One region of the Streptomyces sp. NPDC002386 genome, then DNA from elsewhere that is predicted to be linked to it. Evidence: riboswitches for the same ligand, from Rfam matches in the RefSeq annotation. Region 1 holds a riboswitch; the other holds the start of a gene.
The links. A riboswitch is a leader RNA that binds a small molecule or an ion and turns the genes downstream of it on or off. The one in region 1 is predicted to bind glycine.

Region 1 (6,825 bases):
GGCCGTGGTCGTGGGCGGACTCGGGCCGCGTGGCGTGGTGGCCACCGCCTCGTACGAGGCGCGGGTGTTCGGGGTGCACTCGGCGATGCCGATGGCCCAGGCGCGCCGGCTGGCGCCTAACGCCGCGTACCTGGTGCCCCGCTTCAGCCTCTACCGGTCGGTGAGCGACCAGGTGATGGCGCTGCTGCGGGAGCTGTCACCGCTGGTGGAGCCGCTGAGCCTGGACGAGGCCTTCGTCGACCTCGAGGCCCGGGAGGCGGCCTGGGACGCGGAGTCGGCACGCCGGGTGGGGACGAAGCTGCGCACCGACATACGGGCGGTCACCGGGCTCACCGGGTCCGTGGGACTCGCCGCCTCCAAGATGCTCGCGAAGATCGCCTCGGAGGAGGCCAAGCCCGACGGCCTCGTCCTCGTCGAACCCGGTACCGAGCGGGCCCTGCTCGGGCCGATGCCGGTGCGGACCCTGCCCGGGGTGGGCCCGGCGACCGGGGACCATCTGCGGCGGGCCGGGATCGCCACGGTCGAGGAGTTGGCGGAGGCGGGCGAGGACGAACTCGTACGGCTGCTCGGCAAGGCGCACGGCCACGCGCTGTACGCGATGGCGCTGGCCCGCGACGACCGGCCCGTGGTCGCCGAGCGGGAGGCCAAGTCGGTGTCGGTGGAGGACACCTACGACGTGGACATCCACGACCGGCTGCGGGTCGGCATCGAGGTGCGGCGGCTCGCCGAGCGGTGCGTGGGCCGGCTGCGCGGGGCCGGGCTGTCGGGGCGGACCATCGTGCTGAAGGTCCGCAGGTACGACTTCTCGACGCTGACCCGGTCCGAGACGCTCAGAGGGCCCACGGACGACCCCGCGGTGATCCGGGAGGCGGCGGAGCGGCTGCTGGACTCCGTGGACACCACGGGCGGGGTACGGCTGCTCGGGGTGGGAGTCACCGGGCTCGCCGACTACACCCAGGAGGACCTGTTCGCCCAGGCGGCGCAGCCGTCGTCGGAGGCACATGTGCCGGAGGAGGCCGTGGCCGAGTCCGTGCCGGAGCGGCCGGAGCCCGTCGGTCGGCAGTGGCGTGCCGGGCAGGACGTGCACCACGCCGAGCTGGGCCACGGCTGGGTGCAGGGGAGCGGCCTGGGCCGGGTGACCGTGCGTTTCGAGACGCCTCAGTCGGAGCCGGGGCGCGTGCGGACGTTCGGCGTCGAGGATCCCGCGCTGGAACCGGCGGATCCGCTGCCGCTGGTGCTGGATACGGCTCCGCTGCCACCGGTGCCCGACGCGGATCCGCCGTCGCGCCCGCCGGGTGCCGTCGACGCCGATCGGTAGGGGCAACCGCGGCACGCGGCTGCCCTGGCCGCTCGCGGGGTTCCGTGTGCCCCGCGGGGTCGCCTGCGAAGCGGGCTCAGGGTTCCTCGGTGCCCGCCAGCTTGCCGAAGTCGCGGTCCGCGAGCGGGGAGGGCGCCGCCACGTCGAGGCCGTAGTGGTGGTAGAGCTGGAGTTCCTGCTCGGGGGAGAGGTGGCGGCCCACGCCGAAGTCGGGAGCGTCCTTGATGAGCGCACGGTCGAAGGGGACCCGCAGGGCGCCCTCGACGATCTCGCTGGGTTCCAGGGGGACGAAGGCGTCCCGGGAGAAGAGACCGGTGCGTATGGCCGCCCACTCCGGCACACCGGTGGCGTCGTCGAGGTACACCTCGTCGATGGTGCCGATCTTGGTACCGGTGCGGTCGAACGCCTTGCGGCCGATCAGGTTGCGCGGATCGATGTCGGTCTGCACGGTCCCTCTCCCTCCACGTGGTCGCAACTCATCCGTAAGCACTACGAAAGAGCACAATCAGTGAGGCGGCCACTCGAAGGCCCGGGCGTTGACCTCGCTGGTAGGCTGACAGCGGCTGCTGACCCCGTGCGGGAGAGTCCTCCGACCACCCTCGGAGGCGCCGAAGGAGCAAATCCTCCCCGGAATCTCTCAGGCTCACGTACCGCACGGACGAGGTCACTCTGGAAAGCAGGGCGGATGTCGACGGCGTCCGCCCTCACCGACGGTGAAAGCCGGCGCCCACGGGCCGCCGGTGAAGCTCTCAGGTCGAGATGACAGAGGGGGAGGCCGTCGGGGTATCCGTACCGGGGTGCCCCTCGAAGGTCGCGTCAGACCAGGAGGCCTCCGCAATGACCGCCCATCGCACCCCGCTCTCCGAGCTCGAAGCGGGTATCCCCTTCGAGCAGCGCCACATCGGGCCCGACCAGGAGGCGCGGGCCAAGATGCTCGCGCACGTCGGCTACGGCTCGCTCGACGAACTGACCGCCGCCGCGGTCCCGGACGTGATCAAGAACGCCGACGCCCTGGACCTGCCGGGCGCCCGCACCGAGGCCGAGGTGCTCGCCGAGCTGCGCTCGCTCGCCGACCGCAACCAGGTCCTCGGCTCCATGATCGGCCTCGGCTACTACGGCACCTTCACCCCGCCGGTCGTCCTGCGCAACGTCATGGAGAACCCGGCCTGGTACACGGCCTACACGCCGTACCAGCCGGAGATCTCCCAGGGACGGCTCGAGGCCCTGCTGAACTTCCAGACCATGGTCGCCGAGCTCACCGGGCTGCCGACGTCGGGCGCCTCCCTGCTCGACGAAGGCACCGCGGCCGCCGAGGCCATGGCGCTGTCCCGGCGCATGGGCAGGAACAAGAAGGGCCTGTTCCTGATCGACGCGGACGCCCTGCCGCAGACCGTCGCCGTCATCGAGACCCGCGCCGAGCCGACCGGTGTCGAGGTCGTCGTCGCCGACCTCTCCGACGGCATCCCGGCGGAGATCGCCGAGCGCGAGATCAACGGCGTGCTGGTCCAGTACCCGGGCGCCTCCGGTGCCGTCCGTGACATCAAGCCGCTCATCGACCAGGCGCACGAGCTGGGCGCCCTCGTCACCGTCGCGGCCGACCTGCTCGCGCTCACCCTGCTGACCTCGCCGGGTGAGCTGGGCGCGGACATCGCCGTCGGCACCACCCAGCGCTTCGGCGTGCCGATGGGCTTCGGCGGGCCGCACGCGGGCTACATGGCGGTGCACGAGAAGTTCGCGCGCAGCCTGCCCGGCCGTCTCGTCGGCGTGTCCGTCGACGCCGACGGGCACAAGGCCTACCGCCTCGCGCTGCAGACCCGCGAGCAGCACATCCGCCGCGAGAAGGCCACCAGCAACATCTGCACCGCCCAGGTGCTGCTCGCCGTGATGGCCGGCATGTACGCCGTCTACCACGGTCCCGAGGGGCTGCGGACCATCGCCCGCCGCACCCACCGCTACGCCACGATCCTCGCCGAGGGCCTGAAGGCGGGCGGTGTCGAGATCGTGCACGGCGCCTACTTCGACACCCTCACCGCGCGTGTGCCCGGCAGGGCCGCCGAGGTCACGGCCGCCGCCCGGGCCGGCGGCGTCAACCTGCGTCTCGTCGACGCCGACCTCGTCTCCCTCGCCTGCGACGAGACCACCAACCGGGCGCAGGTGGAGGCCGTCTTCGCCGCCTTCGGCGTCGACGGCGACATCGAGGCGCTGGACGCGGCGGCCGGCGAGGCCCTGCCCGAGGCCCTGCTGCGCACCGACGACTACCTCACCCACCCGGTCTTCCACGAGCACCGCTCCGAGACCGCGATGCTGCGCTACCTGCGCCGGCTCGCCGACCGTGACTACGCGCTCGACCGCGGCATGATCCCGCTGGGCTCCTGCACCATGAAGCTCAACGCGACCACCGAGATGGAGCCGGTCACCTGGCCCGAGTTCGGCCAGATGCACCCCTTCGCGCCCGCCGAGCAGGCCGAGGGCTACCTCACGCTCATCCGCGAGCTGGAGGACCGTCTCGCCGAGGTCACCGGCTACGACAAGGTCTCACTGCAGCCGAACGCCGGTTCGCAGGGCGAGCTGGCCGGTCTGCTGGCCGTGCGCGGCTACCACCGCGCCAACGGTGACGATCAGCGCACCGTCTGCCTCATCCCGTCCTCCGCGCACGGCACCAACGCGGCCAGCGCGGTGATGGCCGGCATGAAGGTCGTCGTCGTCAAGACCGCCGAGGACGGCGAGATCGACGTCGCCGACCTGCGGGCGAAGATCGAGCAGCACCGCGACGAGCTGGCCGTGCTGATGATCACCTACCCGTCGACGCACGGTGTGTTCGAGGAGCACGTCGCCGACATCTGCGCCCAGGTCCACGACGCCGGCGGCCAGGTGTACGTCGACGGCGCCAACCTGAACGCCCTGGTCGGCCTCGCCAAGCCGGGTCACTTCGGCGGCGACGTCTCGCACCTGAACCTGCACAAGACGTTCTGCATCCCGCACGGCGGCGGCGGTCCCGGCGTCGGCCCGGTGGCAGTCCGCTCGCACCTGGCGCCGTACCTGCCGAACCACCCGCTGCAGCCGGCGGCCGGCCCCGAGACCGGCGTGGGCCCGATCTCCGCCGCGCCGTGGGGGAGCGCGGGCATCCTGCCGATCTCGTGGGCGTACGTCCGCCTGATGGGCGGCGAGGGGCTCAAGCGCGCCACCCAGGTCGCCGTGCTCTCCGCCAACTACGTCGCCAAGCGCCTCGAGCCGCACTACCCGGTGCTCTACAACGGCCCCGGCGGCCTGGTGGCGCACGAGTGCATCATCGACCTGCGTCCGCTGACCAAGGCGACCGGCGTGAGCGTGGACGACGTCGCCAAGCGGCTCATCGACTACGGCTTCCACGCGCCGACCATGTCCTTCCCGGTGGCCGGCACCCTGATGATCGAGCCGACCGAGTCCGAGGACCTCGCGGAGCTGGACCGGTTCTGCGACGCGATGATCGCCATCCGTGCGGAGATCGAGAAGGTCGGCTCCGGCGTGTGGCCCGCGGAGGACAACCCGCTGCGCAACGCGCCGCACACCGCGCGGGCGCTCGGCGCGGACTGGGACCACGCCTACAGCCGCGAGGAGGCCGTCTTCCCGGGCGGTGTCGCGGTCGCGGACAAGTACTGGCCGCCGGTGCGCCGTATCGACCAGGCCTTCGGTGACCGCAACCTGGTGTGCTCCTGCCCGCCGCTGGACGCGTACGAGGACTGAGCGAGCCGTACGTGGGAGCCCCGCCCGTGGTCCGGGCGGGGCTCCCACGTCTGCGCGCCCCCGGCCTCCGGGCGGTGCACACCGGTCCGCGCGCCTTTCAGGCCGTGTCCAGCGACACCTCGGTCGCCTTGATCAGGGCGACCACGTCGGAACCCACGAAGAGGCCGAGGTCCTCGGCCGCGTCCCTGGTGATCACCGCGGTCAGCTCACCGCCGGCCACGGACACCTTCACGGAGGCCATGACCTCGCCCCGGGTGAGACGGGTGATCGCACCGGGGAGCTGGTTGCGGATCGACAGCCCCTCGATCCCGCTGGTCGACAGGGAGACCTCGGTCGACTTCACCAGGGCGCGGACGGCGGTGCCGGGGGCGAGACCGAGTTGCTCGGCGGCCTCCAGGGTGATGGCGGCCGTCAGCTCCTGGCCGCCGTCCAGCCGCACCTTGACGATCGCCATGACCTCGCCATGGTGGATCTCGGTCACGCTGCCGGGGAGCTGGTTGCGGATGCTCAGTGTCATGAGCACCCACCGTAGGGCGCCCGGCCGGTCAGGCCGGGTATGCGTGGGTCTGCGTCGCCTTCACTGTCGCCCAGACCGATGCACCGGGATGCAGGTCCAGCTCGGCGGCGGCGACCGTGGTGAGGTCGGCGGCGAGGGGGAGCTCGCCGCTGAGATCGGCGCGGATCTGGTCGCCGTGCGTCTCCAGCCCCGCGACCTCGCAGCGCCACAGGTTGCGGGCGCTGGCACCGGTGGGCCGGTCCCGGAAGAGGGTGACGGCGGCGGGCGGGAAGGCCACGAAGACGGGACCGGACAGGTCCTCCGTGGTCGTCACCGAGGGGCCCGCGTCGAGCCGCACGGTGTGCCCCCCGGCCTGTCCGCGGTAGAGGTTGAGGCCGACCAGCCGGGCGATGTAGTCGGTGCGCGGCCTGCGGGCGATCTCCGAGGGGGTGCCGTGCTGCACGACGTGGCCGTGCTCGACGACCACCAGCCGGTCCGCGAGCACCATGGCGTCCAGCGGGTCGTGCGTGACCAGAACGGCGACGGCCTCGAACTCGGCGAGATGGCGGCGGAGCCGGGCGCGGACCTCCAGCCGGGTGCGCGCGTCCAGCGCGGCGAGCGGTTCGTCCAGGAGCAGCAGCCGGGGCCGGGTGGCCAGGGCGCGGGCGAGCGCGACGCGCTGGGCCTGGCCGCCGGACAGCCGGCGGGGCTTGGCCGAGGCGTGCCCGGCGAGTCCCATACGGTCCAGCCAGGCGGCCGCCTGCGCCCGCGCCTCGGCCTTGCCGGCGCCCTGGCAGCGCGGCCCGAACGCAACGTTGTCCAGCGCGGAAAGGTGGGGGAAGAGGAGGTAGTCCTGGAAGACGACGCCGACCGGGCGGGACTCGGGCGGGGTGCGCTCCAGTGAGGTGCCGTCCAGCCGCAGGTGGCCGCCGGTGAGCGGGAGCAGTCCCGCGAGGGCACGCAGGGCGGTGCTCTTGCCGGCGCCGTTCGGGCCCAGCAGCGCGATGACGTCGCCCGGGGCCGCGGTCAGCGCCACGTCGAGCCGGAAACCGTCCCGGTCCACGACGAGGTGGGCGTCGAGCCCCTGCTCGCCGGCGGTCCTCGGACCGGCCTCGACGGGGGCGCCGGTCCTGCTCGCGGGGGCCGGGTCCGCCGTCGGCACCCACGCGGGGCCGGCCTCCGTCCTCAACTCGCCCGCCATGCCCGCCTCGCCTCCCTTCCTCATCCGGTCCTCCCTCACCATCGTGCCCTCAGGTCCCGGTCAGCCATCGGTCCCGCAGTCCGGCCA
Region 2 (6,825 bases), on a different contig from region 1:
GCGAGGAGGAAGCGGACCACGCCGTCCTCGTCGGCGCCCGGCACGAAGTTGATGTAGTAGTGCAGGACCGCCGGGATGATGCCCGCCGCGCCGTTCGTCGGAGCGGTGACCACGCGGCCGCCGGCCGCGTTCTCCTCGTTCACCGCCATCGCGTAGAGGGTGATCCACTCCATCGCGTGCGCGAGCGGGTCGCCCTCGGCGCGCAGCTGGCGGGCCGAGACGGCCGCGCGGCGGCGCACCTTCAGACCGCCGGGCAGGATGCCCTCCCGGGACATGCCCCGCCGCACGCACTCGCGCATGACCCGCCAGATCTCCAGCAGGCCCGCCCGGATCTCGTCCTCGGTGCGCCAGGCGCGCTCGTTCTCCAGCATCAGGGAGGAGATCGACAGACCCGTCTCCCGGGTCAGGCGCAGCAGCTCGTCACCGGTGCGGAACGGGTACTTCAGGACCGTGTCGTCCAGCACGATGCGGTCCGCGCCGACCGCGTCCTCGTCCACGACGAAGCCGCCGCCGACCGAGTAGTACGTCTTGGAGAGCAGCTCCGTGCCGGCCGCGTCGAAGGCCCACACCGTCATGCCGTTGGCGTGGTAGGGCAGCGCCTTGCGGCGGTGCAGGACCAGGTCGTCGTCGAAGGAGAAGGCGATCTCGTGCTCGCCGAGCAGCGAGATCCGGCCCGACCGCCTGATCCCCTCCACCCGTTCGTCGGCCGACTCCACGTCCACCGTGCGGGGCGAGGCGCCCTCCAGACCGAGCAGCACCGCCTTCGGGGTGCCGTGGCCGTGGCCGGTCGCGCCGAGCGAGCCGTACAGCTCGCAGCGCACGGAGGCGACGGCGTCCAGCAGGTCCTCGTTGCGCAGCCGGCGGGCGAACATGCGCGCCGCGCGCATCGGACCGACCGTGTGGGAGCTGGACGGGCCGATGCCGATCGAGAACAGGTCGAAGACCGAGATGGCCACGGAAACTCCTCAATACGGGGTGGTGCGGGTGCGGCACCGCGCACACCTTCCAGTGTGCGCGGTGCCCGGTGAAACGGACTTACTTGTTCAGACCCGGGTACAGCGGGTGCTTGTCGGCCAGGGCCTCGACCCGGGCCTTCAGGGCCGCCACGCCGGCGCCCTCGAACGGGGCGGGCGCCTTCAGGGCCTCGGCGATCACGTCCGCGACCTCGGCGAAGTCCTCGGCCGTGAAGCCCCGGGTCGCCAGGGCCGGCGTACCGATGCGCAGACCCGAGGTCACCATCGGGGGACGCGGGTCGTTCGGGACGGCGTTGCGGTTGACCGTGATGCCGACCTCGTGGAGGCGGTCCTCGGCCTGCTGCCCGTCGAGCTCGGACTCCCGCAGGTCCACCAGGATCAGGTGCACGTCCGTACCGCCGGACAGCACGTTGACCCCGGCCTCGCGGGCGTCGGCGGCGGTGAGCCGCTCGGCGAGGATGCGGGCACCCTCCACCGTACGGCGCTGGCGCTCCTTGAACTCCTCCGAGGCGGCGACCTTGAAGGAGACCGCCTTGGCCGCGATCACGTGCTCCAGGGGACCGCCCTGGAAGCCCGGGAAGACGGACGAGTTCAGCTTCTTGGCGAAGGCCTTCTTCGCCAGGATGATGCCGCCGCGCGGGCCGCCGAGGGTCTTGTGGGTCGTGGAGGTGACCACGTCCGCGTACTCGACCGGGTTCGGGTGCAGACCCGCCGCGACCAGGCCGGCGAAGTGCGCCATGTCGACCCACAGGTACGCCTCGACCTCGTCGGCGATCCGGCGGAACTCGGCGAAGTCGAGCTGACGCGGGTACGCCGACCAGCCGGCGATGATCACCTTCGGGCGGTGCTCCTTGGCCAGCCGCTCGACCTCGGCCATGTCGACCAGGCCCGCCTCGTCCACGTGGTAGGCGACCACGTCGAACTGCTTGCCGGAGAAGTTCAGCCGCATCCCGTGGGTGAGGTGGCCGCCGTGCGCCAGGTCCAGGCCGAGAATGGTGTCCCCGGGCTGGGCGAGGGCGAACAGCGCCGCCTGGTTGGCGGAGGCGCCGGAGTGGGGCTGGACGTTGGCGTACTCGGCGCCGAACAGCTCCTTGATCCGGTCGATGGCGATCTGCTCGGCGACGTCGACGTGCTCGCAGCCGCCGTAGTAGCGGCGGCCCGGGTAGCCCTCCGCGTACTTGTTGGTCAGCACCGAGCCCTGGGCCTCCATCACCGCGAGCGGCGCGAAGTTCTCCGAGGCGATCATCTCCAGCGTCGACTGCTGGCGGTTCAGCTCGGCGTCGACCGCGGCGGCGATCTCCGGGTCCAGCTCGTGCAGGGACGTGTTCAGGACAGTCATACGGCTACGACTCCTCAGCCGGCGTTCTGGGCGGTGTACTCGTCGGCGGAGAGCAGGTCGGCCGGCTCCTCGGTGACGCGCACCTTGAACAGCCAGCCGCCCTCGAAGGGGGCCGAGTTCACCAGCGACGGGTCGTTGACGACGTCCTCGTTGACCTCGGTGATCTCACCGGTGACCGGGGAGTACAGGTCCGAGACCGACTTGGTCGACTCCAGCTCGCCGCAGGTCTCACCCGCGGACACCGTGGCACCGACCTCGGGGAGCTGGGCGTAGACCACGTCGCCGAGCGCGTTGGCCGCGAACTCCGTGATGCCGACCGTCGAGACGCCGTCCTCGGCGGCCGACAGCCACTCGTGCTCCTTGCTGTAGCGCAGCTGCTGGGGATTGCTCATGGCCTGAATTCTCCTGTACGCGCGGGAGTGCTGATGAATGGGGGACTGCTGGACCTGCTGCTGAGCAGCGGGGATGTGCGCAGGGTCACGTCCGGTGGACGGACCGCGCCCAGTGTCTACTTCTGACGCTTGTAGAAGGGGAGCGCCACGACCTCGTACGGCTCGTGGCTGCCCCGGATGTCCACGCCGACACCCTCGGCGCCCGGCGCCGCGTGCGCCGCGTCGACGTACGCCATCGCGATCGGCCTGCCCAGGGTGGGGGAGGGGGCACCGGAGGTGACCTCACCGATCACCGAGCCGCCCGCGACGACGGGGTATCCGGCGCGCGGCACCCGGCGGCCCTCGGCGATCAGGCCGACGAGCACCCGCGGCGGGTTCTGCTCGGCCCTGGCGGCGGCCTCGGCCAGCGCCTCGCGGCCCACGAAGTCGCCCTCCTTCTCGAACTTCACCACCCGGCCGAGCCCGGCGTCGAAGGGGGTCAGGGAGGTGGTCAGCTCGTGCCCGTACAGCGGCATGCCCGCCTCCAGGCGCAGGGTGTCCCGGCAGGACAGGCCGCACGGCACCAGACCGGCGCCCTCGCCCGCCTTGGTCAGCGCCTGCCACAGCTCCACCGCGTGCTCCGGCTTCACGAACAGCTCGAAGCCGTCCTCACCGGTGTAGCCCGTGCGCGCGATCAGCGCGGGGACGCCGGCGACGGTGCCGGGCAGGCCCGCGTAGTACTTCAGGCCGTCCAGGTCGGCGTCGGTCAGCGACTTCAGGATGCCGGGGGACTCGGGGCCCTGGACCGCGAGCAGCGCGTAGGCGTCCCGGTCGTCGCGCACCTCGGCGTCGAAGCCCGCGGCGCGCTCGGTCAGCGCGTCCAGCACCACCTGGGCGTTGGAGGCGTTGGCGACGACCATGTACTCGTGCTCGGCCAGCCGGTAGACGATCAGGTCGTCCAGGATGCCGCCGTCGGCCTGGCAGATCATGGTATAGCGGGCGCGGCCGACACCGACCGAGGCGATGTTGCCCACCAGCGCGTGGTTCAGCAGGGCGGCCGCCTGCGGCCCGGTCACGGTGATCTCGCCCATGTGGGAGAGGTCGAAGAGACCGGCCTTGGTCCGCACCGCGAGGTGCTCGTCGCGCTCGGACCCGTAGCGCAGCGGCATGTCCCAGCCGGCGAAGTCGGTCATCGTCGCGCCGAGCGAGCGGTGCAGGGCGTCGAGCGCGGTACGGCGCGGTCCGTTGGGTTCGGTACTGCTCATCGGTCGGTCGTCTCCCAGGGCAGGTATGACAGGCGAGGATCGTTCCTCCCCATCTGTCATCGGAACCTGAGAGGTTCGCCATGATCCTCGCGAGGAGTGGTCACGGCTTGCACCTTGGGTGGAGCCACTGTCGCAGCGGCCCGCTTTTCAGATGTGCCTCGCCCGCGCGGTAACGGGGCCTGAGAGATTCAAGGGAGGGACTTGCTCCTTCGGCGTCCCAGCGGAGCTGGCTGGGAACTCTCCCGCGCGGATTCAAACGGCCGGTATGCAGTTGGCGCGCACATCATTGCACGCCGCGCCCCGCCCCGTCAGGGCCCGCATCCGTAACCGAGCTGTGGCAGTACGCGCACCCAACCGCTGGACCTGCGCATTACCTTCTCTTTACATTCGATGGGCAAAGGGTCTCCGAGCCCACAAGGGGAGGACGATGACGGTGAACAGGACCACGGCCTACGCCGCCACCACCGGTCTCACGGTGCCGAAGCAGCCCTCCGCCCCGGCCCGCCAGCGCTGCGCCGACCGTCCCGCCCCGGTCGTCCGCGACCTGCGCGAGCGCGCCGGGCGCAGCCCGCACGACCTGCTCTTCGGCCCCCGCGACCTGGTGGTGATCACCGGACTGCCCGGCAGCGGCAAGTCCACCCTGATGCACCGCGCGGTCCCCGGCCACCGCATCGACTCCCAGGACACCCGCGACCGCTGGGACGCCCGCGTCCCCCGCTTCCTCCCCTACGCGCTCTACCGCCCCCTGGTCCGGCTCGCCCACTACGCCGGGCTGCGCCGCGCCCTCGGCACCGGCGAGGGGGTCGTCGTGCACGACTGCGGCACCCAGGCCTGGGTGCGCGGCTGGCTGGCCCGCGCGGCCCGGCGCCGCGGCGGCACCCTGCACCTGCTCCTGCTCGACGTCACCGCGGAGACCGCCCGCGCGGGCCAGCGCGAGCGCGGGCGCGGCGTCTCCCGCTACGCCTTCCGCCGCCACCGCCGTACGGCGGCCCGTCTGCTGCACGGGGTGGAGCGGGGCGAACTGCCCGCCGGCTGCGGCTCGGCGGTGCTGCTGGACCGGGACGCCGCCGAGGTGCTGCGCCGGATCGGCTTCACCGGCCGATCCGACTGAGCGCCGTCCCGGGTAACCGCTAGCCTTTTGCACCACAGCAGTGGTTCCCAGCAGGCGGCAGGCAGATGGACTTCTCGGCGGCGGACCTTCCCGCGGACTTTCCGGCACGGACGCACCCCCACCCGCACGGCGGTTGGCCCGGCAACGAACTGGAGGAGGTGCTCTCGGCCTCCCTCGGCATACCCGGCGCGGGCGGCCGGATCGCCGAGGTGCTGGGCCGCAGCCTGCTGTGGATCCCGCTGCCCAACGGCGGCGGCCCGCACAGCGGCCCGCTGGACCTGCCCACCACGGAGATCGAGGGCCAGGTGTACGTCCCGGTCTTCAGCTCCGAGGAGCAGCTCCGCCTGGCCGCCGGCTCCCACATGTCGTACACCGTCGCCCCGGCGGTGGAGTTCGCCCGCGGTCTGCCCCCGCAGGCCGGCATCCTCGTGAACCCCGACGGGGTGGTGGGCCTGCCGCTGCCGCCCGAGGCGGTGGCCGAACTCTGCCGCACCGGCAGCACCCCGCTGGACGGCCCGGCCACCGGCGGCCGGGTCCGCCTCTTCGAGCCGGACTGGCAGGAGGACCCGGTCGACTTCCTCGCCGCCGCCTCCGCCGAGTTCGCCGGCACCGGCGTGGTCGTCGCGGCCCGCCGCTGCCTCGCCGCCGTGGAGACGGCCGAGCCGGTGATGTTCGTGGGCGTGGAACTCTCCCAGTGGGAGGGCGACCTGCGGGCCCTTCCCCTGGAGGCCCTGGGCCGCGCCCTGGGCAAGGCCCCGGTCAAGTGGCAGGTCAACCTCGTCCTCCTGGACGTCACGGACGACCCGGTGGCCACCTGGCTCAAATCCAACGTCCGGCCCTTCTACCAGTACGGCCACTGACCGGCGGGCCCGGTGGCAGCGGGTCCGGCAGGCGCGGGGCGGTGCCGGCCGGCGGCTCCGCCGCCGGGCGCGATCAGCCCCACCGACCCGCGCCCGCGCACGAACACAGGGCCCCTGGCCGTGGGGCGCATAAGCTGTCCCCGAACACGGGGCATGAATCGAAGGGGCGGTAAGACAGGTGAGCGCGAGCCCAAGCGGCAGCGTCGAGCACATGCTGCGCCAGGTCACCCCCGGCCGCTACGACGCCTACGAGGCACTGCTGCGCGCCCTCGCCACCCCCTCCTCCGGCCAGATCTGGATGCTGCTCTGGCACGGCCAGGCCGGCTCCCCGGACGCCCAGTACGGGAACATGGAGGTCGACGGCTTCGGCTACGCCCCCTGTGTGACCTCCGCGCAGGAGCTCTCGGCGAGTGGCTGGAACCGCTCCTACGAGGTGGTCGACGGGCTCGACGTGGCCCGCACCCTCTTCCCCGACCACTACGGTCTCTGGCTCAACCCGCACGCCCCGGGCGGCGGCGTCGGCGTCCCCTGGCCGGACCTGCGCCGCATCGCCACCGGTCTGGACCGCCAGCCCGCCGGCCCCCTGCGGCTGTCGGAACCCGGCATCGACGTGGCGCAGTTCTACGCCCTGCTCGTGCAGAACGCCCACCGCACCCCGGCCCTGCGCTCGCTGCGCCGCGCCTGGGTGCAGCCCGCGCTCGGCGCGCCGTATCTCGCCATCGGCCTGGACGTGCGCGACACCTCGCCCGCCGCCGTCGACTCGGTGCGCGCGATGATGCAGCAGTCCGTCGGCGCGGTCCCCGAGGGACTGCCGGTGTCGACCGTCGCGATGACCGACGACTACGACCCGGTGGTGCTGTGGATGCGGGCCAACGCACGCCCGTTCTACGATCGCGACGCCCACG

Region 2: another riboswitch for glycine. It lies ahead of gcvT (glycine cleavage system aminomethyltransferase GcvT); the one in region 1 lies ahead of gcvP (aminomethyl-transferring glycine dehydrogenase).

The regions. Positions count from the first base shown of each region.
Region 1 covers NZ_JBSFBX010000027.1:18,817-25,641, reverse strand. The annotation lists gene ACWCPN_RS34245 (DNA polymerase IV) at 1-1,318, shown strand, start outside; gene ACWCPN_RS34240 (PRC-barrel domain-containing protein) at 1,395-1,766, opposite strand; glycine riboswitch at 1,886-1,981, shown strand; gene gcvP (aminomethyl-transferring glycine dehydrogenase) at 2,156-5,041, shown strand; gene ACWCPN_RS34230 (TOBE domain-containing protein) at 5,139-5,558, opposite strand; gene ACWCPN_RS34225 (ABC transporter ATP-binding protein) at 5,587-6,738, opposite strand; gene ACWCPN_RS34220 (ABC transporter permease) at 6,788-6,825, opposite strand, start outside.
Region 2 covers NZ_JBSFBX010000009.1:38,610-45,434, forward strand. The annotation lists gene ACWCPN_RS19215 (L-serine ammonia-lyase) at 1-956, opposite strand, end outside; gene glyA (serine hydroxymethyltransferase) at 1,036-2,313, opposite strand; gene gcvH (glycine cleavage system protein GcvH) at 2,328-2,705, opposite strand; gene gcvT (glycine cleavage system aminomethyltransferase GcvT) at 2,822-3,949, opposite strand; glycine riboswitch at 3,993-4,106, opposite strand; glycine riboswitch at 4,107-4,204, opposite strand; gene ACWCPN_RS19235 (AAA family ATPase) at 4,383-5,060, shown strand; gene ACWCPN_RS19240 (enhanced serine sensitivity protein SseB) at 5,126-5,920, shown strand; gene ACWCPN_RS19245 (enhanced serine sensitivity protein SseB C-terminal domain-containing protein) at 6,132-6,825, shown strand, end outside.